DNA from 2 places in the Oerskovia jenensis genome. Region 2 is predicted to be linked to the other one. Evidence: predicted binding sites of a transcription regulator. Region 2 holds the regulator's gene; the other holds the start of a gene.
What was found. The regulator HrcA, encoded in region 2, represses chaperone genes, less so after heat shock. The targets are predictions, from matches to a motif close to TTNGCACTCGNNNNNNNCGAGTGCNAA.
Positions count from the first base shown of each region.

Region 1: a site for HrcA is predicted at 2,535-2,561, ahead of groES (co-chaperone GroES). Genes of this name have one in related genera too.

Region 1 is NZ_JAFBBO010000001.1:1,341,887-1,357,515, forward strand. Features, by position in the region: gene guaB (IMP dehydrogenase) at 1-80, opposite strand, end outside; gene JOD49_RS05980 (MerR family transcriptional regulator) at 220-1,359, opposite strand; gene JOD49_RS05985 (WhiB family transcriptional regulator) at 1,571-1,858, shown strand; gene groES (co-chaperone GroES) at 2,090-2,386, opposite strand; gene JOD49_RS05995 (class I SAM-dependent methyltransferase) at 2,590-3,888, shown strand; gene JOD49_RS06000 (glutamate--cysteine ligase) at 3,892-5,028, shown strand; gene JOD49_RS06005 (class I SAM-dependent methyltransferase) at 5,172-5,921, shown strand; gene tsaD (tRNA (adenosine(37)-N6)-threonylcarbamoyltransferase complex transferase subunit TsaD) at 6,039-7,109, opposite strand; gene JOD49_RS06015 (malonic semialdehyde reductase) at 7,279-7,920, shown strand; gene JOD49_RS06020 (sulfurtransferase) at 8,057-8,914, opposite strand; gene rimI (ribosomal protein S18-alanine N-acetyltransferase) at 8,911-9,459, opposite strand; gene tsaB (tRNA (adenosine(37)-N6)-threonylcarbamoyltransferase complex dimerization subunit type 1 TsaB) at 9,456-10,187, opposite strand; gene tsaE (tRNA (adenosine(37)-N6)-threonylcarbamoyltransferase complex ATPase subunit type 1 TsaE) at 10,197-10,856, opposite strand; gene alr (alanine racemase) at 10,853-12,208, opposite strand; gene JOD49_RS06045 (pseudouridine synthase) at 12,373-13,350, opposite strand; gene JOD49_RS06050 (nucleoside/nucleotide kinase family protein) at 13,403-14,185, opposite strand; gene JOD49_RS06055 (bifunctional ADP-dependent NAD(P)H-hydrate dehydratase/NAD(P)H-hydrate epimerase) at 14,228-15,629, opposite strand, start outside.
Region 2 is NZ_JAFBBO010000001.1:4,266,804-4,280,514, forward strand. Features, by position in the region: gene lepA (translation elongation factor 4) at 1-1,081, shown strand, start outside; gene hemW (radical SAM family heme chaperone HemW) at 1,155-2,549, shown strand; gene JOD49_RS19050 (acyltransferase family protein) at 2,546-4,630, shown strand; gene JOD49_RS19055 (DUF2189 domain-containing protein) at 4,808-5,857, shown strand; gene JOD49_RS19060 (DUF4870 domain-containing protein) at 6,070-6,564, shown strand; gene JOD49_RS19065 (DUF3097 domain-containing protein) at 6,701-7,567, opposite strand; gene JOD49_RS19070 (MFS transporter) at 7,714-9,174, shown strand; gene hrcA (heat-inducible transcriptional repressor HrcA) at 9,408-10,424, shown strand; gene dnaJ (molecular chaperone DnaJ) at 10,540-11,652, shown strand; gene JOD49_RS19085 (16S rRNA (uracil(1498)-N(3))-methyltransferase) at 11,655-12,476, shown strand; gene JOD49_RS19090 (HIT domain-containing protein) at 12,547-12,915, shown strand; gene JOD49_RS19095 (PhoH family protein) at 13,231-13,711, shown strand, end outside.

The sequences.
Region 1 (15,629 bases), 2.9 Mb from region 2:
GGGAGCAGGAGGACGTCGTCGTACGTCAGTCCGGTGAAGCCGAAGGGGTCGTGTGCGGGGGCTGCGAGAGAGTCGGTCACATCAAGATTCTACGCTCAGGGCCTCCGGCATATTCCCGGCCGTCCCGCCACTGGGACGGCCGGGGGACGGCCGGGTGACGGCCGGGGGACGGCCGGGGGACGGCCGGCAGGCTGCCGGACGGGCTGCGCGTGGCGCAGGTCACCGCACGACGGCGAGCGCCTCGTGGAGCAGTCCCGTGAAGCTGCGCACGCGCTGGACGGTCGAGGCGTACGGCAGGCTCGCCGCGGCCTCGTCGTTCGCGAGCCCGACGAAGATGGGCAGGTCCGGGTTGGCCTCGTGGAGCGTGTGCACGACGTCGAGCACCGGCCGGGGCTGCATGGTCACCACCGCGATGGCCGCAGGGCGGACCATGGTGACGAGCTCGAGCGAACGGTGCGCCGTGGCCGAGCCCGTGACGATGCGCGCCATGGCCCCCTGGGCGCCGAGCGCCGCGGCGAGTGCGTGCGCCGCGAGCGGCACCTGCTCTCCCGGCGCGGCGAAGATCAGGACGATCCGGCGCATGCGGCTCGGGTGGTTGGGCGGCGGGCCGCCTCCCGCGACGAGCGCCTCCTCGGACGCGTGCGTGTACTCGCGCAGGGCGGCCAGGGTCGCGTTGGAGAACACGACCTCGGGCATCTCTCCCGGGGACGCGAGGAACGTCCGCTCGGCGATGCGGTGCAGCGCGGGCTCCACGAGCGTCGACCACCAGTGCCCGGGGTCGGCGCCGGGGGCGATGCGCAGGAGCTGGTCGCACTTCTTCTGGTCGAACGCGATGGCGGCGTCCACGACGTCGGACACGCTCGTCGGGCGCGGCGCACCGAGCCGCACGGGCTCGTCGTCGGCCGATCGTGGCACCGAGCGCAGGAGCCGCACCCCGCCGGGCGCGCTGTCGGCCGGAGGGGCCGAGGCGCCGGGCTCCTGCTCGGAGCCCTCTTCCTCGGGTTCGTCCGCACCGTCGGCATGATCGCCGTCGTCCGCGTCGCCGTCCCCGATCTCGCTCTCGAGGGCCAGCTCGGCCTCGTCGGCGTCGAGGGCGGCTCGCGCGGCGTCGACGGGCGCGACCCCTTCGAGCGTCAGGCGACGCATGATGACGAGGCGCGCGACGTCGTCGGCGGTGTAGCGCCGGTGCGAACCGGCGGTGTGCTCAGAGGGCCCGAGACCGTAGCGACGGTCCCAGGTGCGGAGGGTGGCCGGGGCGACGCCCAGCCTCTTGGCGACGGCCGCGACGGCGAGAGCGGGTGCCTCGGTCGCCTTCCGTCGGGGCCCGCCGGGGTTCGGGGCGGACCGGAGTGAAGTCATGCACCCGATTCTGCCGACCGGTTCAGTCGCTCGCCACTTCGGACGCGGCGTGTCTCAGTCCGTGATGCCCGAATCGGCTGAACCACCTCTGAAACGAGTGCGGTTCGCGCCACCTCGGACGCAAATCGATGCAGACCGCCAAGAACCGGTTCACGAACTTCCTCACGTCAGCCACTTGAACAACTTCTGCAACGCTTGTAGGTTGTCCTGCATGACAGAGATCTCGAGGCTCCCCGGACCGGTCATGGAACTGTGGGAATGGCAGTACCAGGGCTCGTGCCGCGACCAGGACGACACCCTCTTCTTCCACCCGGAGGGCGAGCGAGGCTCGACCCGACGACGACGTGCCGAGGCCGCCAAGGCGATCTGCGCCTCGTGCCCCGTCATGCTGCAGTGCCGTGAGCAGTCCCTCAAGGTCCGCGAGCCCTACGGGGTCTGGGGCGGCCTCAGCGAGGACGAGCGCGCCGCCATCCTGGCCGGCGCCGCGAAGACCGGCTGACCGACCGCACCGCGGACCGTGCGACGGTCCGCACCGCGAAGGCCGGGAGCCCCGCTCGCGCCCGCGAGCAGCGCACGGCCCCGCGCCGCAGCAACGCAGCCACACGTCCCGGCGCCCGCGCCGACCTCGAGATCAGCCGGCACCGGACAGGACGAAGGGCCCCGCAACCGACAGGTTGCGGGGCCCTTCGTCACCAGCAGAGCTGCTGGACGTCAGCCTGTGATCAGAGGATCAGGAGACGACCACGGCGAGGATGTCGCGCGCGGAGAGCACCAGGTACTCCTGGCCCCCGTACTTGACCTCGGTGCCGCCGTACTTGCTGTAGATGACCTTGTCGCCGACGACGACGTCCAACGGGACGCGGTTGCCGTTGTCGTCGATACGACCCGGACCAACTGCCAGGACCTCGCCCTCCTGGGGCTTCTCCTTGGCGGTGTCCGGAATGACCAGGCCGGATGCGGTCGTGGTCTCGGCCTCGAGGGCCTTCACGACGATCCGGTCCTCGAGCGGCTTGATGGGGACCGACACGTCGGACCTCCGTTTCGCTGTGAGAACTGCAACGGGTAGGTGTCGAGCGCAGCCTGCCGTCCGTCGTCGCGGGTGCCGGACCGGCGGGAGTCGCTCTCGTCGCCCTCACCCGAGGGTGCGAACGACCTACGCTCAATCTAGGTCCGCATTAGCACTCGGTCAAGGCGAGTGCCAACGCGCGCCGGGCGTGGAAAGATCGACGCATGGACGCGTCGGCACTGACCAAGCTGCTCAGCCCGGCGGGATGGTCGCTCCTGAGCGCGCTCCCGCCCTACGACGAGCGCCAGGCCATGGTGCTCGCGACCGGCCTGCGCGCCCAGGGCGTCGACCCCGAGCTCGCCGCGGCGGCCCTGACCCAGTCCCGCCTGCGCGCCAAGGCCCACCTCAAGTTCGACGCGTTCGCGGACGGCATGCTCTTCACCCAGGACGGTCTCGAGCAGGCGACCCGGCTCGTGGTCGCGGCCCACCACGCGCAGCGCTACCACGCGGCCGGCGTCACCAAGGTGGCCGACCTGACGTGCGGCATCGGCGCGGACTCCATGACCTTCGCCGGGACGGGGCTGCAGGTCCTCGCGACCGACATCGACGAGGTCACGGCCTCGATCGCGACGGTCAACCTGCGTCACTTCCCCGAGGCCGAGGTCCGCCACACGGACGGCCTGAGCATCGACCTGGTCGCCGAGGGCGTCGACGGCGTGTTCGCCGACCCGGCCCGGCGCACCCGCTCGGGCACGCGCATCTTCGACCCGCGCTCCTACGCTCCCCCGCTCGACGACGTCTGGGCGTTGCGCTCGGTCGTGCCCGCGGTCGGGATCAAGGTGGGGCCCGGCATCCCGCACGCGGGCCTGCCCACCGACGCCGAGACCCAGTGGGTCTCGGTCGACGGCGACGTCGTGGAGGCCGCGCTGTGGTTCGGCCCCCTCGCCCCGGACGGGCCGGGGCGCACGGCCCTCGTGCTGCGCAGCACGACCGACGCCGAGGGCAACCGGCGCACGACGTCACGCACCCTGCGCCACGACCAGGGCGACGACGAGCCCGTACCGGACGTGGGCGCCGTCGGGCACTACCTGTACGAGCCCGACGGCGCGATCATCCGCGCCGGGCTCGTGGCCCACGCCGCCGCCGAGCTCGGCGGGCGGCTGCTCGACCGGACCATCGCGTACGTCACGACCGACCACCCCGCGCCGCGCACGGTCGTGGGCAGCGCGGACAGTGCTGACCTTGCCACCGGGTACCGCGTCCTGGACGTCATGCCCTTCAGCCTCAAGAAGCTCAAGGCGTACCTGCGAGAGCGGGGCGTCGGGCGGCTGACCATCAAGAAGCGGGGCACGGCCGTCGTGCCGGAACAGCTCCGCAAGCAGCTCGACCTGCGCGGCACCGCGGAGGCGACCGTCGTCCTGACCAGGATCGGCGGATCGCAGCAGGTCCTGGTCGTCGAGCCGTTGACCCGGCCCGACGGCACGAGCGTGCTCGACTCCCCCACGCCTGGAGAAAGGGGCTGATCGGTGCACCTTCCCTTCGCCCGGTCCGAACGCTCGTCCGTCGGCATCGAGTGGGAGCTCGCGCTCGTCGACAAGGACTCGGGCGACCTGCGCCAGGTCGCCCAGACCGTGCTCGACGCGGTCGAGCCCGCCGACGGCTCGCAGCACCCGCACATCCGCCAGGAGCTGCTCCTCAACACCGTCGAGGTCGTGAGCGGCGTGTGCCGCACGGTCGGCGACGCCGGCCGCGACCTCGAGGCCGCGATCGAGGAGATCCGCGTCCTGACCGACCCGCTGCGCGTCGAGCTCATGAGCGCGGGCACGCACCCCTTCGCACGCTGGGCCCAGCAGAAGGTCACGGACAAGGAGCGCTACGCGACCCTCATCGACCGCACGCAGTGGTGGGGGCGGCAGATGCTCATCTACGGCGTGCACGTGCACGTCGGGATCGAGGACCGCGCCAAGGTGCTGCCGATCTCGCGCGCGATGCTCGGCTACTTCGCGCACCTGCAGTCGCTCTCGGCGTCGTCGCCCTTCTGGGGCGGCAAGGACACGGGCTACGCGTCGAACCGCGCGCTCATGTTCCAGCAGCTCCCGACCGCGGGACTGGGCTTCCAGTTCGAGACGTGGGAACAGCTCGAGGGCTACGTGGGCGACATGATGCACACGGGCGTGATCGACCAGTTCGACGAGGTCCGCTGGGACCTGCGGCCGTCCCCACGCTTCGGGACGCTCGAGACGCGCATCTGCGACGGCGCGACCAACCTGACCGAGGTCCTCGCGCTCGCGGCGCTCAACCACTGCCTGGTCGAGCACCTGTCGACGCTGCTCGACCAGGGCAAGGAGCTCCCCACGATCCCGGCCTGGTTCGCGCAGGAGAACAAGTGGCGCTCGGCGCGGTACGGCATGGACGCGATCATCATCCTCGACCGTGCGGGCAACGAGGAGCTCGTGACCGAGGCCGTGAGCAAGCTGCTCGTCGAGCTCGAGCCGGTCGCCGCGCGTCTCGGGTGCCTCGCCGAGCTCGACGACGTACGCCTCATCCTGCGCCGGGGCGCCTCCTACCAGCGGCAGCGGGCCGTGGCGCGGCGCAACGGCGGCGAGCTCGACGCCGTCGTGCGGGCGCTCGTCGCGGAGATGCGGGCGGGCCGCCCGCTCTGACGGGGCCCGACGGCGGGGCGCGGGCACCGCAGGTCGCCACGGCGCCCGCTCGGGTCGCCGGCCACGCCCGTGTCCAGGAGGTCCCGCAGCGCCCCGCGCGCCGGTCCGGATATTGCGTTGCCCCTGCTGAGACCATGGGACGCATGGATCCTGCGGACTTCTACACGGGCATCGTCGCCGAGCTCTACGCTCCCCTGAAGTCGGGCTACGAGGATCCGGAGCGCTACGCACGCTTCGTGCTCGACTCGGGCGAGCCCGCGCTGGAGCTCGGCTGCGGCGACGGGGACCCGCTCCTGGTCCTGCGCTCGCTGGGGCTCGACGTCGAGGGGGTGGACTCGTCGGCCGACATGCTCGAACGCTGCCGCTCGCTCGCAGCCGTCCAGGGGCTCGACGTCACGGTCCACCACCAGCGCATGGAGTCCCTCGACCTGCCGCACACGTACCGCTCGATCTACCTCGCAGGGCCCACGTTCTGTCTCCTGCCCGACGACGACACCGCGCTCGCGGCCCTGCGGGGCATCCGCTCCCACCTGACCGACGACGGGACCGCGCTCGTCCCGCTCTTCGTCCCGTCCCCCACGCCCCCCGAGGTCGTGGGGGTCTCTCGTGAGACGACGCGTGAGGACGGCGCCCTCCTGCGGGTCGGGGTCGTGGCCGAGGAGCGCGACGAGCTCGCGCGGACCCAGCGCAGCGCGCTGCGCTACGAGCGGGTCCTCGACGGGGCGAGCACCGTCGAGGAGCGGCTCTGGACGATCCACTGGTACACGCAGGACGGGTTCCGGGCCCTCGCCACGGCGGCCGGCCTGGAGACGGTCGAGGTCCAGGACGAGGACGGGCACCACGTCGCGCCGGACGCCGACGAGTTCACGTTCCTGCTGCGCCCGGCCCGCTGAGCCGCTGCCCGCTGTCGCGGGCCGCACGGCCGCGGGCCGCGCGACGAGAACGGGATCGAGGTCGTCGTCGAGGAGACGGCGACCTCGATCCCGTTCTCGAGCGCTGCTCGCCCCGGCTCAGACCGAGACGGTCGTGAGCGGCATCGAGGAGTCGACGGGGATGTCCAGGCCCGACGGCGCCACACCGGCCCGCACGACGGCCGACCCGAGCGCGGCGATCATCGCACCGTTGTCGGTGCAGTAGCGGATGGGCGGGATGCGCAGGTCGATCCCGGCCTCGGCGCAGCGCTCGGCCGCCATGTCGCGCAGCTGCGAGTTGGCGCTGAACCCTCCACCGATCACGAGGGTCTCGACGCCGTGCCGCTGGCACGCAGCGATGGTCTTGGCCGTGAGGACGTCGGCGACGGCCTCGGCGAAGGACGCGGCGACGTCGTTGAGCGGTACCTCGAGGCCGCTGTCGACGCGGGCCTCGACCCACCGGGCCACCGCGGTCTTGAGCCCCGAGAACGAGAAGTCGTAGGCGTGCTTCTCCTGGTCCTTGCGGGCCGTGAGGCCACGCGGGAACCGGATCGCCGTGGGGTCGCCCTCGCGGGCGAGGCGGTCGACGTGCGGGCCGCCCGGGTAGGGCAGGCCGAGCAGGCGCCCGACCTTGTCGAAGGCCTCGCCCGCGGCGTCGTCGAGCGTCGAGCCGAGCTCGGTCACGTCGGTCGCGAAGTCGTCGACCATGAGCAGCGACGAGTGCCCGCCGGAGACCACGAGCGCCATGACGCGGTCGGGGAACTCACCGTGGACGAGCTCGTCCACGGCGGCGTGGCCGATCACGTGGTTGACCCCGTAGAGCGGCTTGTTCAGACCGATCGACAGGGCCTTGGCCGCCGAGGCGCCGATCGTGAGCGGTCCCACGAGGCCGGGTCCGGCCGTCACGGCGATCGCGTCGATCTCGGACAGGTCGACGTCGGCCTCGCCCAGCGCGCGCTGGATCGTGGGGATCATCGCCTCGAGGTGGGCGCGCGAGGCGACCTCGGGGATGATGCCGCCGTAGCGGGCGTGCTCGTCCATCGAGCTCGCGACCGCGTCGACGAGGAGCTCGCGACCGCGCACGAGCGCGACGCCCGTCTCGTCGCAGGACGTCTCGATCCCGAGGACCAGGGGCGCGCCGGAGTTGTCAGTGGAACCGCCAGAAACCATGGTTCCCAGGGTAGTCGCGTGGCGACGGTCGTCGAGCGCACCGCTCGTCCGGGTGGCGCGACGAGGACGGGCCGTGACGGGCCCTCGACCGAGACCGTCGGAGTCGGTGTGTCGCACGTCACGGCGCCCACCGGGAAGGGTGATTGATCCTTCAACTGTTGACCGAGGCATGAGCACAGAGACCTTCACCCCCATCGACGCCGCCTTCGACGACCTCCTCGAGATCGACGCCTCGACCGCCGACCTCCTGTTCCGCGAGGCCCGCACCGTCCACGCGTTCGAGGACGAGGCCGTCCCCGACGAGAAGATCCAGGCCGCCTACGACCTGGTCCGCTGGGGCCCGACCGCCATGAACACCGTGCCGCTGCGCCTCCTCGTGGTCCGCGACCCCGAGGCCCGTGCGCGCCTCGTCGAGCACATGGCCGACGGCAACAAGGCCAAGACCCTCGCCGCGCCGCTCACGATCGTCGCCGCGGCCGACACCAACTTCCACGAGTACCTCCCGGTCCTCGCCCCGCACATGGAAGGCGCCAAGGAGAACCTCGAGGCGGCCGGCGTCGAGACCCGCGCGGGCATGTCCCGCACGTCCGCGCTGATCCAGGTCGGCTACTTCATCGTGGGCCTGCGCGCCGCCGGTCTGCACGTCGGACCCATGGGCGGGTTCGACGCCGCAGGCATCGACGCCGAGTTCTTCGGCGAGAACGGCTGGAAGTCGCTCGTCGTCATCAACGTCGGCACCCCGGCCGGCGAGGGCGCGACCTACCCGCGCCAGACGCGCCTCACGTTCGACCAGGCCTCCGAGACTCTCTGAGACCCTCTGAGGTTCGCAGCGCACAGGACCGTCGAAGGCGCTGGGACCCCCGAGGCGCCGCGCGGCACGGCGTCACCCGTGCTCTGACGCCCCGCTCGTCGCGGCCACCCTCAGCACGACCCCCAGACCCGTCCGGTCAGGCCCCCGTGGCCACCGGGCGGGTCTCGTCGTTCGACCACTGCGACCACGATCCCGCGTACAGCGCGGCGTCGACGCCGATCGTCGCGAGGGCCGCGACCTCGTGCGCGGCCGTGACGCCCGAGCCGCAGTACACGCCGACCTGACGGCTCGCGGCGCCCTCCACGCCCAGTCCCGCGAAACGCTCGCGGAGCGCCGCCTCGTCGAGGAAGCGCCCGTCGGGTCCCAGGTTGCCGGTCGTCGGCGCGCTCACCGCGCCCGGTACGTGCCCCGCACGCGGGTCCACGGGCTCGACCTCGCCCCGGAAGCGTTCGCCTGCCCGGGCGTCCAGGAGCAGCCCGTCGCCCGACGACGCCAGGTGGGCCGCGTCGTCGGGCGTGAGCGTGGGGAGCGCGCCCTGGGACAGCACGACGTCCCCTGGGGCCGTCGCCACCTCCCCCGTCTCGACGGCGAAGCCCTCGCCCGTCCACGCGCCCAGGCCGCCGTCGAGCAGGCGGACGTCCGCGAGGCCCGCCCAGCGCAGCAGCCACCACGCGCGCGCGGCCGACGTGGCCCCCACGGCGTCGTACGCGACCACGCGCGACCCCGCGCGCACGCCCCAGCGACGAGCCGCCGCCTGGAGGTCGGCGAGGTCCGGCAGGGGGTGCCGCCCACGCGCGGGTGACGCCGGCGCGGCGAGCTCGGCCTCGAGGTCCACGAACACCGCGCCCGGCAGGTGCCCCGCGAGGTACTGCTCGTGGCCGTCGGTCACGCCGAGCGCCCAGCGGACGTCGAGCAGGACCAGGTCGCCCGCGCCCGCGGCGATCTCGTCGTGCAGCGCCCGCGCCGAGACGAGCACCGCGTCGCGAGCGCTCACGCGACGCCCGGCTCGTCGGGCAGGACGTCACCCTCGCCGGCCGCGGGAGCGGGCTCGGCGGAGTCGTCGGACAGCTCGAGGCGCATGGTGTAGGCGTCGACGTCCTCGGGCTGGTAGTACCGCTTGCGGATGCCGAGCTGCTCGAACCCGAACTTGCCGTACATGGCCAGCGCCGCGTCGTTGTCGACCGCGACCTCGAGCAGGACCGCGCTCGCCCCGACCTGACGCGACCGGTCGATCAGCGCCGTCAGGAGCACCGACCCGATGCCCAGGTGGTGGTACTGCGGGTCCACCCCGATCGTCATGATCTGCGTGACGTCGCCGTCGAACCACAGCCCCGCATAGCCGACGAGCTCCTGCGGGCCCGCCGCATAGATGCGCACGGGCTCGGCCGCGACGTACCAGCGGCCCAGCGCACCGAGCTCGTCGGCCAGCATCCCGTACGTCCAGGCGCTCGGGCCGAACAGCTCCTGCTCGAGGCGCACGACGCGCGGCAGGTCCGCCGCGCGCAGCGGCCGCAGCTTGACCTCGTAGTGCGCGCTCACGCCCCGCTCGCCTTCGGGCCGGTCACGGGCGCGTCGGTCGCGCGCTTGCGGGCCGCGGGCTCCTGGACGTCGGGGCGGCGCAGGTACAGCGGCTCGGTGGGCTGCTCGACGTCCGCGTCGCGGCGCGCGATCGCGAGCCGCGCCAGCACGACCGCGTCGGGGACGAGCGGGGCGTCCTCGGCGAGCGGCAGGTGCTCCGGGTAGAGCGACGCCCCCTCCCCCACGACCACGGCGCCCGCGACCTGGTCGGCCAGTCCCGCGGCCGGACCCACGTCCGGACCGGCCACGAGCTCGACGACGGGCGTCGCGTGCGGCCCCTCGTGCGCGACCACGCGGTAGCGCGCCCAATACACCTCGCGGCGCCGGGCGTCGGCCGTCGCGAGGACCTCGTCGCCCGGCGTCAGGCCCAGGTCGCTCACGGCCTGCGCCGCGATCGCGTCGAGCCCGGAGACCCCGAGCGCCGGGATGCCCAGCGAGAGCGCGAGCGTGCGCGCCGTGACCAGACCGACCCGCAGGCCCGTGAACGGGGCCGGGCCCGTGCCCGCGACGACCGCGGTCAGCGCGGTCCGGTCCACCCCGGCCTCGGCGAGCACCTCGCTGATGAGCGGGGCGAGGGTCTCGGCGTGCCGACGGCGCTCGTCCGCCGAGCGCACAGCGAGCCGTTCACCGCCGTCCCCGACGAGGGCGACCGCGACGGCGGCTGACGTATCGAGCGCGAGAACTGCCACGGTCCCAGCCTACTTTTCCGCAGGCCGGTTCGCGGCCAGGTCCTGGTCGGCCGGCCCGCCGGCGGCCGGGTCCGCTGCGGCGTGCTCCGCCTCGACCGCCGTGCGCAGCCCGTCCGCGAGCCGGTCGACGTCGGCCCACCGGTCACCCAGGGCGCGCACGGTCACGTGCCGGACGCCGGCCTCGGGCGACTCGGTCTCGTCGTCGGGGTCGACCGGCTCGCCGTCGGTCTCGCCGGACCGGGACGTCCCCGCCGTGGCGGACGTGTCGACGCCGCCGCGCGGACGCTCGATCGTGATCTCCAGGCGGTCCTCCGCGAGCGACTCCACGAGGTCCTGCCCCCACTCGACGACCGTGACCGACTCGTCGAGGCTCGCGTCGAGGTCGAGGGCCTCGACCTCGTCGAGCGAACCGAGGCGGTAGGCGTCGACGTGGACCAGGTACGGGCCGTCCGCGAGCGGCGGGTGGACGCGCGCGATGATGAAGGTCGGCGACGCGACCTGGCCCCGCACCCCCAGCCCCGCGCCGATGCCCTGCGTCAGGGTCGTCTTGCCCGCGCCCAGGTCACCCGTGAGCATCACGAGGTCGCCCGCGCGCAGCTCGCGCGCCAGGGCCAGGCCGAACGCGCGGGTCGCGTCCGCGTCGGGCAGGTCGAAGGTCAGGTCGGTCATGACAGCCACTCCTGGTCGTCGTGCGTGCGGTCACGCAGCGTGTGGTCCTGTGCGCGGTCCGCCCGCGCCGGGGCGGGCCCGCCGAGAGCGGCGTCACCGCCCGTGGTGGGCTCCGCCGTCGGGCCCGACGCGTCGCCGCCGTCCCGATAGACGCGCGGCACGCGGGCTCCCAGCCGCGTCGTGATCTCGTAGCTGATGGTGCCGGCGGCCAGCGCCCAGTCCTCCGCGGTCGGGGCCCCGCCGCGCGCGAGGCCCGCACCGGGGCCGAACAGCGTCACGACGTCGCCCGCCCGCTCGGCGGCGTACGGGCCCAGGTCGAGCACGAACTGGTCCATGCAGACCCGCCCCGCGACGTGCAGGACGCGGCCCGTGCCGTCGATCCCGCCCGTCTCGTCGATCGGCCCGCCGACCAGCACGGGCCCACCGGGCCGCTCGGGCAGGGCACCCGACGCGTGCCGTGGGATGCCGTCGGCATAGCCGAGCGGGACCACACCGAGGATCGTCGCGTGCGACGTCGTGTAGGCGTGCGCGTAGGACACGCCCTGTCCCTCCGGGACGTGCTTGACCGTCGCGAGCTCGGCCTCGAGCGTCATGGCCGGGGTCAGACCGAAGTCGTCGGGCGTCCCGAGCTGCGGGACCGGCGAGAGCCCGTAGACGGCCAGACCCGGGCGGACCAGGTCGTAGTGGACGCGGGGGTTCGTGAGCGTCGCGGCCGAGTTCGCGAGGTGACGCACCTCGAGCCGCACCCCCGCGGCCTCGGCCGTGCGGACCGCGTCGTCGAAGACCTCGGCCTGGTGCAGGACGGTCGGGTGCTCGGGCTCGTCCGCGAACGCGAAGTGCGACCAGATCCCGACGACGCTCAGGACCCCTTCCGACTCCGCGCGCCGGGCCGCGTCGAGCACGGCCGGGAGCTGGTCGGGCACGATCCCGTTGCGACCGAGCCCCGTGTCGATCTTGAGGTGCACGCGCGCCGGGCGGCCGGCCGCGCGACCCGCCGCAGCGACCTCGTCGAGGGCCCAGGGCGCGGCGACCGAGACGTCGATCTCCGCCTCGACCAGTGCCCGCAGCGGCGCCCCGGGGGCGTAGAGCCACGTGAGGACCCGCGCCCGGTCCGGGCCGATCCCCGCGGCGCGCAGTGCGAGCGCCTCCGAGACCTGGGCCGTGCCGAGCCACGTCGCACCGCCCGCGAGCGCCGCACGCGCGCTGGGCAGCAGGCCGTGGCCGTACGCGTCGGCCTTGACGACGGCCATGACCTGCGCGGTGCTCGCACGGGACGCGAGCGACTCGACGTTCGAGCGGATCGCGTCCAGGTCGATCACGGCACGCGCCGGGTAGTAGTCGGCGGGATGCACGGCACCGGCCGCCGTGAGGGGGGTGAAGTCGTCCGCGGATCCGTGCCTGGGGTCGCTGAAGGGGCTCACGGTCACCGATTCTCTCACCGGAACGCCCGGCCGGGGGTGAGCGGTCCCCGCCCCGGAGGAGACGGGCGCTCCCGACGACGGTGACGCCGTCGGGCCTAGGACCACTCCTGGAGGGGCCGCGTCGTCTCGAACCGTCGTGCCTCGCCGCTGAGCGGGTCGACGAACTCGATCGAGCGAGAGACGAGCTGGAGCGGGCGGCCGAAGTCGTCGGGGCGCACGTCGTAGAACGTCGGGTAGAAGTTGTCGTGCAGGATCGGCAGGCCGAGCGAGTTCATGTGCAGCCGGAGCTGGTGGGTCTTGCCGGTGTGCGGCGTCAGGCGGTAGAGGCCGAGCGTGCCGGCCACGGCCTCCCGGGTGTCCACGAGCTCGACGAGGCTCTCGGAGTTCGGCTCGCCGGGAACCTCGAAGGCGCGCATGACGCCGCGCTCCTTGTGGATGCGGCTGCGCACGACGCGCGGGAGGTCGAGCGCAGGGTCGACACGAGCCACGGCCTCGTAGACCTTGGTCACGCGGCGCTCGGCGAAGAGCGTCTGGTACGGGCCGCGGACCTCGGGTCGTACGGTCAGGACGAGCACCCCGGCCGTGACCCTGTCGAGCCGGTGCGCGGGCGAGAGCTCGGGCAGGTCGAGGTCTCGGCGCAACCGCACGAGCGCCGACTCGGCGATGAACGCCCCCCGGGGGATGCTCGCGAGGAAGTGCGGCTTGTCGACCACGACGAGGTCGTCGTCCCGGTACAGGATCTCGATCTCGAAAGGCACGCGCGTCTCGACGGGCGGGTCCCGGTAGAGGAACACGCGCGCGTGCTGCGCGAAAGGGGTCTGCGCCGTGACCGGCCGACCCAGGTGGTCGACGACCTCGCCCGCGGCGACCTTCTCGCGCAGGCGCGGCTCGTCGTCGGGGAAGCGATGGACGAGATGGTCCAGCACGGTCTCCCAGCGCGGGGACCCCTCGCCCCCGTCCCCGTTCGCGGGCAGGACGACGCGCGTGGCGTTGAGCCCGTCCCGCACGGGCAGCGGCTGGGACGGGGCACGCCGACGGCGCGGCGGGACGTGAGAGGTCGTGGGGGGCGGCACGCCACCACGGTAGCCGCTGCCCCACGACGGTCCGCTCCGGACGGCGAGGCGCTCACGCACGCACGACGACGTCGGCCCGGCCCCGCGTCGAGGCCACCAGCCGGGCGTTGGTCTCGTCCGGGCCGAGCACCCACTCGCGCGCCACGGCGGGCGGCCTGCCGTGACGGACGTGCCGTGCGACGAGGCGTTCGACGCGGGTCGCGTCGGGAAGGTCGACGAACCACGTCTCGTCGAGAAGGTCCCGGACCGGGCTCCAGCGCCCGTCGTCGTGCCCGTCGCCGAGCAGGAGGTAGTTGCCCTCGGTCAGGACGAGCTCGACCTCCGGCCCCACCGGTATCGAGCCGGCCACGGGCTCCTCGATCTCGCGGTCGAACGCGGGGGCGTAGACCGTGACTCCCCGGCGTGGCGCCCGGAGCCGTTCGAGAAGGGCCACGAAGCCGTGCGCGTCGAACGTGTCGGGCGCTCCCTTGCGGTCCCGGCGCCCGAGGCGTGCGAGCTCGACGTCCGCGAGGTGGAACCCGTCCATGGGCACGACGACGGCGCGCACCCCGGTCGACCCGACCGGAGGCGGGCGGTGGTCGCGCACGTCCGGCGCCTCCTCGACCGCTCCGGCGTCGGCGCCACCCGGTACCGTCCCGCCCACGAGCTCCGCCAGGACGTCGGCGGCGAGCGTCGACTTGCCCGCTCCGGGTGCCCCGGCGATCCCGACGAGCACCCTCACGCGGCCCTGCGACCCCTGCGTGTGCCGGGCCGTCGCGACGAGCGACCGACATCGCGCCACGAGGGCAGCCCTGACGTCCCCCTCGACCACGACCTGGTCACCCTCGATCGGCATCTGTCACCCTCGGTCCCTCGTCTCGTCCCCTCGGCGGGTGGGTCACCGTCGGTGGCGGGTGCCGTCGCCCTCGTGGAGCAGGGCCGCGACCACCCCTGGCAGCGCCTCGGCCACGTCCAGCGCCGCGACCGGGCCTCCCGGGTTCGCACGGGTGCCCGCCAGCCCGTGGACCAGCGCGGCCGCTGCGGCGAGCTCGGCGGCCGCCCCGGGCTCGTGCACCACGCGCTCGCCGTGCGCGGCCAGGAGGGCCCCCAGGAGCCCCGTGAGGACGTCCCCCGACCCGGCGGTGGCCAGCCACGCGGGGCCGTCCGCCTGCGACCACGTCACCTCCGGCCCCACCACGACCGTCGCCGATCCCTTGAGCAGGACCGTCGCGCCCGTGAGGTCGTGCGCTCTGCGCGCCCACCGCAGCGGTCGGGCCTCGACGTCCTCCCGGTCGACCTCGTCACCCCGGGCACGCAGGAGCCCCGCGAGCTCGCCCGCGTGGGGAGTCAGGACCACCGACGGCGGGCAGCGCTCCGGGAGCAGCGACAAGGCGCCCGCGTCGACCACGGCCGGGACCCTCGGCCCGGCCACGTCCTCGGCCAGCACCCCGCACGCGACCGCGAGCGCGTACCTGATCCGCTCGTGCTGCCCCGCCTCGGCGCTCCGCACGCCACCCCCGTCCCGCAGGGCCGCTCGTTCCTCCGCTGCCGGGACTCCCGACCCGAGCGCCCACGCCTGCACCCTGCCCTCGGCGGGCACGGCCTCGGGGCGGGCCGAGACGACGACGCGCGCGACGTCGTCGGGCCCCCGGTAGCGGACCATCCCCACGCCCGCCCGGACCGCCGCCGAGACGGCGAGGACCGCCGCACCCGGGAACGTGGGCGTGCCCGCGACGACCCCCAGGACCCCGCGCGTGTACTTCTGGTCGGTCGACCCGGGGACGGGCCACAGCCGGGCCACGTCGGCACGTTCGAGGCGCCGCACCGCCGCGCCGACGGGGCCGACGGGCTCGATCGGGCCGCTGCCCGCACCGCCCACGCCCGCCAGCCCGAGGTCGAGGTCGAGGTCGACGAGCGTCACGACCCCCGCGAGGTGGGTCGCGGGGGGCAGCAGCAGACCGGGCTTGTGCGCACCGAAGGTGACGGTCCGGTCGGCGGGCAGGACGGGCCCGGGGACGGAGCCGTCGTCGACGCCGATGCCGCTCGGGGTGTCGACCGCGACGACCCACGGGAGCCCGGCCCTCGACCCAGCCCGTGCGGCCCGCCCCGCGAGCTCGTCCGCGAGCGCCGCGACCAGGTCGCCCGCCACCCCCCGCAGCGCCCCGGTCGCCCCGATCCCGACCAGTCCGTCGAGGACCACGTCGGCCGCGAGGACCGTGTCCACGACGTGCGACCAGCGGGCGAGCTCGGCCGGGGCCGTGAGATCGAGCACCCGCCCGCCCGCGCGACGCAGCGCGCTC
Region 2 (13,711 bases):
GGGCGAGGTCGGCTACCTCATCACGGGCGTCAAGGACGTGCGCCAGTCCAAGGTCGGCGACACCGTCACGAACGCGGCCAAGCCCGCGGAGGACGCGCTCGGCGGCTACAGCGACCCCAAGCCCATGGTCTTCTCTGGCCTGTACCCCATCGACGGCTCGGACTACCCGGTCCTGCGTGACGCCCTGGACAAGCTCAAGCTCAACGACGCGGCGCTCAACTACGAGCCCGAGACCTCGGTCGCGCTCGGCTTCGGGTTCCGCGTGGGCTTCCTGGGCCTGCTGCACCTGGAGATCGTGCGCGAGCGCCTCGAGCGCGAGTTCGACCTCGAGCTCATCTCGACCGCCCCGAACGTCGTCTACGAGGTGACCCTCGAGGACCGCTCGGTCGTCACGGTCACCAACCCGAGCGAGTTCCCGGGCGGCAAGATCGGCGAGATCCGCGAGCCGATCGTCAAGGCCACGATCCTGTGCCCGACCGAGTTCATCGGTGCGGTCATGGAGCTGTGCCAGGGCAAGCGCGGCGTGCTGGGCGGCATGGACCACCTCTCGCAGGAGCGCGTCGAGCTGCGCTACACGCTGCCGCTCGCGGAGATCGTGTTCGACTTCTTCGACCAGCTCAAGTCGAAGACGCGCGGCTACGCGTCGCTCGACTACGAGCTCTCGGGCGAGCAGGCGGCGGACCTGGTCAAGGTCGACATCCTGCTCCAGGGGCAGACGGTCGACGCCTTCAGCGCGATCGTGCACAAGGACAAGGCGTACTCGTACGGCGTCATGATGACGGAGAAGCTCAAGGAGCTCATCCCGCGTCAGCAGTTCGAGGTCCCCATCCAGGCGGCCGTGGGCGCGCGCGTGATCGCCCGCGAGACCATCCGCGCGATCCGCAAGGACGTGCTCGCCAAGTGCTACGGCGGCGACATCAGCCGTAAGCGCAAGCTGCTCGAGAAGCAGAAGGAGGGCAAGAAGCGCATGAAGACGATCGGTACGGTCGAGGTCCCCAAGGACGCGTTCATCGCGGCGCTGTCCTCCGACGGCGCGGGCAGCGCCGGCGGCAAGGACGCGAAGGACAAGTCCAAGAAGTGATGTGCTGCTCTTCTCGTGAGCGCGTGGCTCCCGTCCTGGGAGCCGCGCGCTCCGCGGCGTCCGGGGCACGGGCATGAGCCCGGCTCTCCCGGACGGCATCCCCGTGCCCGACGACGGCGCTCTCCCCGCGTGGGTGGGTGCGGGTCCTGGTGGGGCGGGGTCGGACGACCACGCGGGTCGTGACTTCGGCGTGTATCTGCACGTGCCGTTCTGCACGGTGCGGTGCGGGTACTGCGACTTCAACACGTACACGGCCTCCGAGCTGGGCGGTGGTGCGAGCCAGGCGTCGTACGCGGACACGGCCCTGCGGGAGATCGACCTCGCGGCGCGGGTCATGGACCGCGCCGGGTTGGCCTCGCGCCCGGTCTCGACCGTGTTCGTGGGCGGCGGCACCCCGACCCTGCTGCCTGCCGGCGACCTGGGACGCATGCTCGCGGGCGTGCGCGACGCGTGGGGCCTCGCCCCGGGCGCCGAGGTCACGACCGAGGCGAACCCCGACTCGGTGACCCCGGAGTCGCTCGCCGAGCTCGCTGCGGCGGGCTTCACGCGGGTGTCGTTCGGCATGCAGTCGGCCGTGCCGCGCGTGCTCGCGACGCTCGAGCGCACGCACGACCCGCGCCGTATCCCCGACGTGGTGCGCTGGGCGCGCGACGCGGGGCTCGCGGTGTCGCTCGACCTGATCTACGGGACGCCCGGCGAGAGCCTCGACGACTGGCGCACGAGCCTCGAGGCCGCGCTCGCGACGGGGGTCGACCACGTCTCGGCATACGCGCTCGTCGTGGAGCAGGGGACCAAGATGGCCGCGCAGGTTCGTCGTGGGGACATCTCGTTGCCGAGCGAGGACGACCAGGCCGAGAAGTACGAGCTCGCGGACGAGCTGCTCACCGCGGCCGGTCTCGAGTGGTACGAGGTCAGCAACTGGGCCCGGCGCTCTCCCGAGGGCGAGGGGCCGGACCCGGCGTACGTGTGCCGTCACAACCTCGCGTACTGGCGGGGTGAGGACTGGTGGGGGATCGGCCCGGGAGCGCACTCGTACATCGGTGGCGCATCGAACCGTACAGATTGTTCGGCCGATGTCGACGAGCCCTCAGGGGTCCTCCAGGACGTGTCCGACGACTCGGCCGACGACTCGGCCCAGCCTGCGCCGGGCGGTCGCGAGGGCGTGCGATGGTGGAACGTGAAGCACCCGCGACGCTACGCGGCGTTGCTCGAGGCGGGCACCAGCCCGGCGGCCGGACGGGAGCTCCTGACGGTCGCCGAGGCCCATCTCGAACGTGTCATGCTCGGGGTGCGACTGCGAGAAGGACTGGACCTGAGCGTCCTTACCGAGGTGGGCCGGCGCAACGTGGCCGGCATGGTCGCGGCGGGCCTCCTCGACGGCAAGGCGGCGATCCGTGGCCGCGGGGTGCTGACCCTGCGGGGGCGGTTGCTGGCGGACACGGTGGTACGGGAGCTGACTGACGGGTGACGACGGTAGGACAGTCGGCTCGGGCGCAGGCCGGAGCAGCCGGGACCTCGACCGACCGCGTCGACGTGTGGCAGCGACTGCGACCTGCCGACCTCGACCTCGGCTCCCCGGACCGGTCCCTCGTCGGGCCCCTGCCGCAGAGCCCACCGGCTGCCGGTGGGCACCGCCCGTCCCGACCCGTCCGTCCGACGGTCCGGTACCGGCGGATCGCCGGGCTCGACGGGCTGCGTGCGCTGGCCGTGCTCTCGGTCATGGTCTTCCACTTCGCGCCCCACCTGCTTCCCGGCGGGTACGTGGGTGTCGACGTCTTCTTCGTGCTCTCGGGCTTTCTCATCACGACGCTCCTGGTCCGCGAGTTCCGGGCTCGGCGGGCCGTGTCGTTGAGCCGGTTCTGGGTCCGGCGGGCCCGGAGGCTGCTGCCGGCCCTGGGGCTCGTCGTCCTGGTGTGCACGGCCGCGGCGGGCCTGGTCGGGGGCGATCTCCTGGTGGGGATCGGGGCGCAGGTGGCCGGTGCCGCCACGTTCACGAGCAACTGGGTCTACATCGCCCAGGGGAGCACGTACTCCGGGGGGCTGGCGCCGCAGATCTTCGCGAACCTGTGGTCGCTCGCGGTCGAGGAGCAGTTCTACCTGGTGTGGCCGCTCGTGGTCCTCGCCGTGCTCGCGCTGCGGATCACCCGGCGCAGGGCCCTGGTCCTGGCGGGGGTGCTCGCCGTGGGGTCCGCCGTCGCGATGGCGCTCCTCTACTCGCCCGGCACGGACCCGACCCGGGTCTACTTCGGTACCGACACCCACCTGTTCGGGCTCATGATCGGCGCCTTCCTGTCGTTCTGGCACCTGCGCACCGGGCGCCCCACGCTGGTCCGCGAGTCCCCTCGGACGACGACGCGCAGGGGGACGCTGTTCGTCCTGGGGGCGGGCGTCGCGGGTGCGATCGTCCTGGTCGTCGCGATGCTCTGGATGCCGTGGGACGACGGCATCACCTACCGGGGTGGGCTGTTCGTCGTGTCGCTCGCGACCGCCGGGGTCGTCAACCTGGTGCTGCACGCGCCGCGACTCGGCAGTCAGCTCGACCGCGGGCCGATGGGCTGGATCGGTGCGCGCTCCTACGGCCTGTACCTGTGGCACTGGCCGGTCTTCGTCCTGGTGGCCGCGCTCGCCGGAGGCGGGGGGCTGTACGCGAGCCCCGGTCCCTGGGTCGCGCTCGCCGCGACGGTCGTGACGTTCGGCGCCGCGGCACTGTCCTACCGCTACGTCGAACGTCCCGTCATGGGGCGCGGCCTGCTGGGCTACGCGCGCACGCTCGTGGCGTGGCTCCGCCGGGGAGCGACGGGGCGCAACCCCTTGCCCGCCCGTGGGTGGCTCACGGTCGGTGGCGTCGTGGTGGTCGTCGGGCTCGCGGTCTCGGGGTTCGTGCGGGCCCCGGCGACCTCCTCGGTCGAGGCGCAGATCCGCGCGGGCCAGGAGGTCGCGGCGCAGACCCAGCAGCCGGGCGGCGCCGCACCCGAGGCGCCCCCGGCTCCTGCTGAGGTCGCGACCCCGGCGCCGCCGGCTCCAGGCCCTGTCGCCCCGGAACCCGCACCCGCGCCCCCGACCGGCGACCAGGTCACGATCATCGGCGACTCGGTCACGCTCGCCAGCGCGCCCGCGCTGGCTGCCACGCTCCCCGGTGTCCTGATCGACGGCGCCGTGGCCCGGCAGATGAAGGACGCCGTCGGCCTCGTCGACGCCGTCCGAGCGGCCGGGAACCTGCGGCCCTACGTCGTCCTCTCGCTCGGCACCAACAGCACGGTCGACGCCGCGATGATGGACAAGGTCCTGGCCGCGATCGGCCCCGACCACACGGTCGTGCTCGTCACGGGGTACGCCGACCGGTCCTGGGTGCCGGTCACGAACGCGGAGCTGGTCGGCGCGGCCCAGCGCCACGGGAACGTCGTGGTCGCCGACTGGAGCGGCGCGGTCTCGGCCCAGCCGACGTTCCTCGGGCCCGACGGCGTGCACCCCACGGGGGAGGGCACCTCGCTCTACGCGGGGGTCGTCACGGGCGGGCTCGCCCAGGCAGCCGGGCTCCGCGGGCCCTGATCCCGCGCCGTCCCGCTCGACGGACGGGACTGTGGCGTCGCTCACCCCCGGTCGTCGTTCCTCGTGTGGCGCGAATCGCCGGACGGCCCCATCGTTGGTATCGACAGGTGAAATGTTCGATCGTCACAGTCTGTCCACAGTGTGGCTTGCCGCACCCCGACGACCCGAGGGATCCCGATGAGCGACAACACCGCAGGCGGGCCGCCGCCGGAAGAGAACGAGCCGACGCCGCAGAACCCGTACGCGAGCACGCCGGAGCCCGGTGCCGGCGCGCAGTCTCCCTCCGAGCCCGTGCCACCGAGCCAGCCGCCGGCGGAGCCGCCGGTCACGCCGCCCGCGCAGCCCACACCGCCCGCGCAGCCCACGCCGCCCGTGGCGCCACCGGTGGCACCGCCCGTCGCGCCACCGTACGGAGCCCCGACACCGCCTCCGGCCGCACAGCCCTACGGTGCCCCCGCCGGCGGCCAGCAGCCTCCCTACCCGCCTCCCGCCGGGGCCTACCCGCCACCGGGCGGTGCGTACCCGCCGCCTCCGGGCCAGCCCGCGTACGCGGGCGCCGCGCCCTTCTCGGTCGGTGACGCGATCGGCTTCGGGTGGAAGAGGTTCTGGGCCAACCCGTGGCCGTGGATCCTGGCCGCCCTGATCTTCGTGCTCATCAACGTCGTCTTCAGCTGGATCACCGGCGGTTTCGACCAGCTCACGGACTACCGGACCGACGGGTTCACCGACACCAACATGGCCGAGGCCCTGGGGCTGAGCTTCGTCAGCGTCCTGCTGTCGATCGTCGGAGCGATCATCGGCTACCTCATCACCGCCTTCTTCACCCGTGGGGCGCTCGACGAGTCGCAGGGGCGCAAGCCCGACGTCGCCGCGTTCTTCCGGATCGGCAACGTGGTGAACGTGATCCTCGCGGCCTTCCTGGTCGGCATCATGGCTGCCGTGGGCACCCTCCTCTGCGTGCTGCCCGGCCTGGCCGTCCTGCTCTTCTCGACGTTCGTCTACTACTTCACGCTCGACAAGGAGCAGGACGCCATCACGGCGATCAAGTCCAGCTGGTCGCTGGTCGCGAAGAACTTCGGGTCGGTCTTCCTGCTGCTCCTCGCGCTCTTCGGCATCAACATCGTCGGAGCCCTCCTGTGCGGGATCGGACTGCTCGTGACGCTCCCGCTGTCCTACATCGCGGTCGCGTACGCCTACCGTCGCCTGGTGGGCGAGCAGCCCGTCTGACCTCGAGCACCACGACCGCGGGCTGCGCCGCACGCTCGTCCCGGGCGGCGGCGCAGCCCGTCGGCGTGTCCGAGGGGTCCGAGGCGGCGAGACCAGCGGGTGAACCGGTCGGGTCGGCGGGCGGACGCCCTGGCTCTCGGCACGGTGGACCGGCTAGCGTGAGGGCGCCCGGTCCGTCCTGATCGGTCCGGTCCGTCCGTCGAGAGGCCCCCATGAACAGCCAGAACCCGTCCGACCAGGTCCCCGAGTACGGTCAGTACGTGCCCCCGGCGGACCAGAACGGTGCACCCGGACAGCCGAACCCGTACGGGCACCAGGGCGGGCAGCCAGGGTTCCAGGGCCAGTACCCGCCGCAGGGCTACCCGGCCGCGCCGGCCGACCCGCTCTCGCCGGCCGACACCAGGACGTGGGCCGGCTTGTCCCACCTCCTGGGGGGCATCCTCGGGTTCCTGGCGCCGCTCGTGATCTGGCTCGTCTTCCGCGAGCGCAGCCACGTCGTGGACACCGAGGCCAAGAGGGCGCTCAACTTCCAGATCCTGGTGGCGATCGTCCTCCTCGCCGCGAGCTGGGTGCTCCCGGGCTTCCTGTCCGGGCTGGTCGTCTTCGGTGTCTGGGTGACGTCGCTCGTGTTCGGCATCCTCAACTTCCAGGCGTTCAACAACGGCCGGGAGACCGCGTACCCGGTGGACCTGAAGATCGTGAAGTAGCCACTCCTGCGCGGAGCGAGGGGCGTCCCGGGAGCTTTCTCGGGGCGCCCCTCGCGCCGACCGGTCGTCGAGCGCAGGAACGGCCCGTGGCGCGCGCCGGCCGCCCGGTGCCCGGCACCGGTCCTCGGCCCAGACCTCAGTCGGCCGTCACGAAGTCGATGAGCTCCTCGACGCGCCCCAGCAGCGACGGTTCGAGGTCCGCATAGGTGCGCACGGTCCCGAGGATGCGCTGCCAGCCCCGCGCGACGTCGGCCTGCTCGGCCGCGGGCCACCCGAGCTCGCGCAGGATCCCGCGCTTCCACTCGGTGCCGCGCTCGATCACGGGCCAGACGTCGAGCCCGATCCGCTCGGGGCGCACGGCCTGCCACACGTCGACGTAGGGGTGGCCGAGCACCTTGACCGTGCCGGGCCGCACGCCGCGCAGCGCCTCCGCGACCAGGCGCGTCTCCTTGCTGCCGGGAACGAGGTGGTCGACGAGTACGCCCACCTTGCGCTCCGCCGTCGGGCCGAAGTCCTTGAGGGCTTCGCCGAGGTTGTCGACGCCGTCGAGCAGCTCGACCACGACCCCCTCGATGCGCAGGTCGTCACCCCAGACCTTCTCGACGAGCTCGGCGTCGTGCTTGCCCTCGACCCAGATGCGGCTGCCGCGCGCGACGCGTGCCCGGACGTTCGCGACCGCTCGCGAGCCCGACGCCGTGCGGGTCGGGGCTGCGGGGGCCGTCGAGGTCACGGGGGCGGTCAGCTCGACCGGTTCGCCGTCGACCCAGAACCCCGCTCCGAGCGGGAAGGTGCGCGTGCGGCGCGCGCGATCCTCGAGGACGACGACGTGCATGCCGCCGGACTTCTCGACCCGCACGACCGCGCCGACCCAGCCGGTCTCGACGTCCTCGACGACGAGGCCGCGCTCGGCGGGCTGAGGGCGGGAGACCGGGCGCCTGCGGTGGGGGACCGGGGCGGGGGTCGCGCTGGACAGGACGTCGGAACCGTAGCGATCGAAGCTCACCGACGTCACCCTAGGCGCTCACCGCCCCCACGGCGGGAAGGGGCGCGCGGCGACGCGCGAGGTCGTCGCGGACATCGACGCGTCGCGGCCGCTCGCCAGGCCCGGCTCGCCGGGTGCGGGCCCCCGCACCGTGGTACGACTGGCCGGTGAGTACTTCGAGCGGTCAGGTCGCGCCGGACCCCCAGCGCTGGCGGGTCCTGTGGCTGTGCCTCGCGGTCGGCTTCATCACGATGCTCGACGTGTCGATCGTCAACGTCGCGCTCCCGTCGATCGAGAAGGCCCTCGACGCGGGCCCGACCGAGCTGCAGCTCATCGTCGCGGGCTACACGCTGGCGTTCGGGCTCGCGCTCGTCCCCGCCGGTCGCCTGGGCGACGCGGGCGGGCGCCGCACGCTGTTCATCGTCGGCCTCGTGGGTTTCGCCCTCACGAGCCTCGCGGCGGGGCTGGCGCCGAACGACGAGTGGCTCGCGATCGCCCGGCTCCTGCAGGGCGTGAGCGCGGGCCTGCTCAACCCGCAGGTCATCGGGCTCATCCAGCAGATGTTCTCCGGGTACGAGCGCGGCAAGGCGTTCGGCATGTTCGGTGCGACGATCGGCGTCTCGACGGCGCTGGGCCCGCTCCTGGGCGGACTGATCCTCCAGGTCGCGGGCGAGGAGAACGGGTGGCGCTGGATCTTCGGGATCAACGTCCCGATCATCGCGGTCGTGCTGCCCCTGGCGATCCGGTTCCTGCCCGTGACGGCGCACAAGCCCGGTCCGCGCCGGCTCGACCCCGTGGGCCTCGTGCTCATCGCGGTCGCCACCGTCGCGGTCATGCTCCCGTTCGTCACGACGTCGGGCCAGGACGACGACCCCGACCGCTGGTGGTGGCTCGCGCTCGGCGTGGTCGCGATCGTCGCCGCGGTGTTCTGGGAGCGGCGCTACCAGCGCACCACGGGCGCCCCGGTCCTGGACCCGCGGGTCCTGTCGCTCGCGTCGTTCCGCAACGGCACGCTGCTGGGCATCACGTACTTCGCGGGGTTCACGGGCATCTTCCTCGTCGCGACGCTCTACCTGCAGAACGACCTGCACTTCACGCCGCTGCACGCGGGGCTCATCGGGATGCCGTTCGCGATCGCGTCGGGCGTGGCGTCCTGGCTCGCCGGTCGCGGGGTCGCGCGCTGGGGCCGGCCGCTCGTGGTCGCGGGACTGGTCGTCGTGCTCGTGGGGCTCGTGGGCGTGATCCTCGCGATCCGCGCCACCGGCGACGACTCGTCGGCCGCGGGCTGGGCCATCGCCCTGACCATGATGGTCACGGGCATCGGCAGCGGGACGGTCATCTCGCCCAACCAGACCCTGACCCTGGCCCGCGTCCCGGTCGAGCTCGCGGGCGTGGCGGGCAGCATGCTCCAGCTCGGGCAGCGCGTGGGCTCCGCCATGGGCATCGCGGTGGTCCTCTCGACGTACTACTCGCTCAAGGCGGGCGGCTCGACCGGAGCCGTCGCGGCGAGCTCCGCGATGCTCATCACGGTCGCCCTGGTCGCGCTCTCGCTCGTGGTCGCGGTCGTGGACCTGCGTGCGCGCCACGCGCAGGGCGCGCCGGAGGGCAAGGTGGCGTCCACGACGTGAGCGCCGCCGTCGGGCGGGGACGGCGGGGGCGCGCGCCGCGAGGCCCGGCGACCGTCCGGGGCCCGACGGCGGAGCGCGGCCCGCGTCGTCGGGTGCGGTCGCGTCCGGGGCGTGCTCGGGAAGACACCGTGAGGACCCTGTGCACGTCGCGCCCCACGCCTCCGGCGACCGCGTAGAATTAGCACTCGACGGTGGAGAGTGCGAGAACGCGCGACGATCGGCAGGAGGTGGTCATGAGCGAGGAACGACGGCTCGACGTGCTGCGTGCGATCGTCGAGGACTACGTCCTGACGAGGGAGCCCGTGGGATCCCGTGTCCTGGCCGAGCGGCACCGCCTGGGCGTGTCCCCGGCGACCATCCGCAACGACATGGCCGCCCTCGAGGAGGACGGCTACATCGCCCAGCCGCACACGTCGGCCGGGCGCATCCCCACGGACAAGGGCTACCGCCTGTTCGTGGACAAGCTCTCGACGGTCAAGCCGCTGTCGTCGCCCGAGCGCCGCGCGATCGAGACCTTCCTGTCGGAAGCCGTGGACCTCGACGACGTCGTGGCCCGTGCGGGGCGTCTCCTCGCCCAGCTCACGGGCCAGGTCGCCGTGGTGCAGTACCCGTCGTTGCGCCGGTCGGGCCTGCGGCATCTCGAGCTCGTGCCGATCGGTGACCGCCGCCTGCTCGTGGTCATCATCACGGACACGGGGCGGGTGGAGCAGCGCACCCTCGAGGTCGCGGCCGCTCCGGACGAGGCCACGCTCGCCGAGCTGCGCTCTCGGCTCAACGCCGTCGCGGCCGGCAAGCGGCTCGCGGAGCTCGGGCAGGGCTTCACCGAGGTCGCCGAGCAGTTCCGCCCCGAGCACCAGGACCTCGCTCGCTCGCTCGCGCAGCTCGTCGAGGAGACGCTGTCCGAGGAGTCCGAGGAACGCATCGTGCTCGCCGGTACCGCGAACCTGGCCCGCGTCGGCATGAGGTTCGAGCACGCGCTCCGCCCCGTCCTCGAGGCGCTCGAGGAACAAGTCGTGCTGCTCGGGTTGTTGACCGAGATGGCCGCGGAGTCGGGGGTGAGCGTGCGGATCGGTCACGAGACGCAGCTCGAGGGGCTGGTGGAGACCTCGGTCGTGACGAGCGGATACGGTAACGAGGGGGACTCGGTCGCGCTGATCGGCTCGATCGGACCGACCCGCATGGACTATCCCGGGACGATCGCCTCGGTCCGCGCTGTCGCGCGGTACCTGTCGCGCGTCCTGACCACCTGAGTTCTGTTCTTGCGCCGGCGGGCGCCGCGCCGGGTCCTCGGGCCCTGGCCGTCACCGCACGGTGTTGTCGGAAGTCGCCGATCCTCGATCGGTGTGCGCTAGTAGAGAGTGACCTGTGAGCGACTACTACGAGATCCTGGGTGTGCCCCGGGACGCGAGCCAGGACCAGATCAAGAAGGCCTACCGCAAGCTGGCCCGTGAGCTGCACCCTGACGTCGCGGGCGAGGCCGCGGAGGACAAGTTCAAGGACGTGTCCCGCGCCTACGAGGTGCTGTCCAGCCCGGACAAGCGCCAGCAGTACGACCTCGGCTCGGACCCGTCGGCCGCCGGTGGTGGCATGGGCGGCGGGTTCGGCTTCCAGGACATCTTCGAGACGTTCTTCGGGGGAGGTCAGGCGCAGTCCGGGCCCATCCCGCGCGCACGCCGCGGCCAGGACGCCCTGGTGCGTCTCGACATCGACCTCTCGGAGGCGACCTTCGGGGCACGCCGCGAGCTCCAGGTCGACACCGCGGTGATCTGCGGCACGTGCTCGGGCTCGTGCTGTCGCCCCGGGACCTCGCCGCGCACCTGTGACGTGTGCAACGGTCGCGGCACGGTCCAGCGCGTGGCGCGCTCCTTCCTCGGCCAGGTCATGACGACCGCGCCGTGCGCCGCGTGCCAGGGCTTCGGCACCGTGATCCCCGAGCCCTGCGCCGAGTGCGCGGGCGAGGGTCGCGTGCGCAGCCGCCGCACCCTGACCGTCAACGTCCCCGCAGGGGTCGACACGGGCACGCGCATCAAGCTCACGTCGCAGGGCGAGGTCGGCCCCGCCGGCGGCCCCGCGGGCGACCTCTACGTCGAGATCCGTGAGCGCAACCACGAGATCTTCGTGCGCCGCGGCGACGACCTGCACTGCACCCTGCAGGTGCCCATGACGGCCGCGGCCCTCGGCACCGTGCTCGAGCTCGAGACGCTCGACGGCCCGCAGGAGATCGACCTGCGTCCCGGGACCCAGCCCGGTCAGATCGTGACCCTCAAGAACCTCGGGGTCGGCCACCTGCACACCGGTGGTCGCGGCGACCTCAACGTGCACGTCGAGGTCCAGGTCCCCACGGGTCTCGACGAGGCGCAGGAGGAGCTGCTGCGCTCGCTCGCCAAGGCTCGCGGCGAGGAGCGCCCGGACCCGCGCCTGTCGGCCGCGCACCCGGGAGTCTTCTCCCGCCTGCGCGACAAGCTCTCGGGGCGCTGAGCGTGAGCGCGCCGGTCTTCCTCGCGGAGGCGAACGGTCCCACGGGCGGCCTCGCGGGTTTCCCGGAGGGGTCGCTCTACGTGCTCGACGGCGCCGAGGGGCGCCACGCGGGCGTCGTCCAGCGGCGCGGGGTCGGTGAGTCGGTCGACGTCGTCGACGGCGAGGGGCTCCGGCTGCGGTGCACCATCGAGGGGGTCGAGCCCTCCGGGGTGAGCCTGCGCGTCCGCGAGGTCGTCCAGGAACCGGCGCCCGACGTCGTCGTGACGCTCGTCCAGGCCCTCGCCAAGGGGGACCGCGACGAGATGGCGATCGAGGCCGCGACCGAGGTCGGCGCCGACGCCGTGGTCCCGTGGCAGGCCGAGCGCTCGATCGTGGTGTGGCGCGGCGACCGTGCGGCCAAGTCGCGTGCCCGCTGGCTCGCGACCGTGCGGGCCGCGACCAAGCAGGCCCGCCGGGCCCGCCTTCCCCGCGTCGACCTCGCGATCGACACGCGATCGCTCGTCGAGCGCACGCGCCAGATCGTCGGCGCCGGCGGTGCGGTGATCGTGCTGCACGAGGAGGCGCTCGTCCCGCTCGCCGAGGTGTCCCTCCCCGTCCCTGCGACCCAGGACACGGCCGCGGCAGGCCGGGCACCCGAGGTGCTCGTCGTCGTCGGGCCCGAGGGAGGGATCTCCGAGCGGGAGGTCGAGGCGCTGACCGAGGCCGGGGCGCGTACCGCGCGACTGGGCCCCCACGTGCTGCGGACCTCGACCGCGGGCCCCGTCGCGATCGCGATGCTCGTCCAACGGCTCGGCCGATGGGGCGGGGCGGACGACGAGCGATGACCTGGTGCACGGTGCCGGCGCAGGTCCCGTCGCCCGGGCCGTGTCGGTGAGCCGGGGGTAGCCTGCCGTCATGACCAGCAACGACACCGCTCGCCCGAACGACCCCGACTGCCTGTTCTGCAAGATCGTGGCCGGGGAGATCCCTGCGACGATCGTGGCGACCACGGACCAGGCCGTGGCGTTCAAGGACATCAACCCGCAGGCCCCGCTCCACGTGCTCGTGGTGCCGCGCGCGCACCACGGCGACATCGCGCAGCTCGCCGCCGCGGACCCGGATCTCCTCGCGGCGGTCGTGGCCCTGGCCGACGAGATCGCGAGCGAGCAGGCCGACGGTCAGTTCCGGCTCATCTTCAACTCGGGGCCGCGCGCCGGGCAGAGCGTGTTCCACGTCCACGGTCACGTCATCGGCGGTGCCGCGCTGGGGTGGAACCCGGCCTGAGCGCCGGGCGTCGTGCGCCCGAGCCCCGAGCCGCCGGGGGCCGCCGGTATTCGCCCTGACCCGGCGGGTCGCGCTCGATATCATGGATGCACCACGAACCACCCAGACCTGCAGAAGGAGTGCCTCGGCGCAAGCCGGCTCATGCCATCTTCGACACCGCCCTCACCGAACGGCCCGACGTCGCACGGCCCCGCGGGCACCTCTCGAGACCAGGACCGTACCCGCGCCGCGCGGACGAACGGGACCGGCGGTGCGGCGGCCCACCCCTCCGGGGCTCGGGTCGAGCACCGCATCGTGGTCCCGGCCCACGTGCCCATGGTCGACCTGCTGGGCAGCGGCGACGCGGTCCTGCGGGCGATCGAGGTGGGGTTTCCCACGATCGACGTCCACGCGCGCGGCAACGAGATCGCGGTGACCGGCCCGGTGGGCGACGTCGCGCTGGCCTCGCGCCTGCTCGACGAGCTCGTCGAGGTCGTCGAGTCCGGTACACGCCTCACGCCCGACGTCGTGACGCGGTCCGTGGCGATGCTGACCGCCGCGACCGCGTCGCGCCCGGCCGAGGTCCTGACGCTCAACATCCTCTCGAGCCGCGGCCGGACCATCCGGCCCAAGACCGTGGGGCAGAAGCGCTACGTCGACGCGATCGACGCGAACACCGTGACGTTCGGGATCGGGCCCGCGGGAACCGGCAAGACGTACCTCGCGATGGCCAAGGCCGTCCAGGCGCTCCAGGCCAAGCAGGTCAGCCGCATCGTCCTGACGCGCCCGGCCGTCGAGGCGGGGGAGCGGCTCGGGT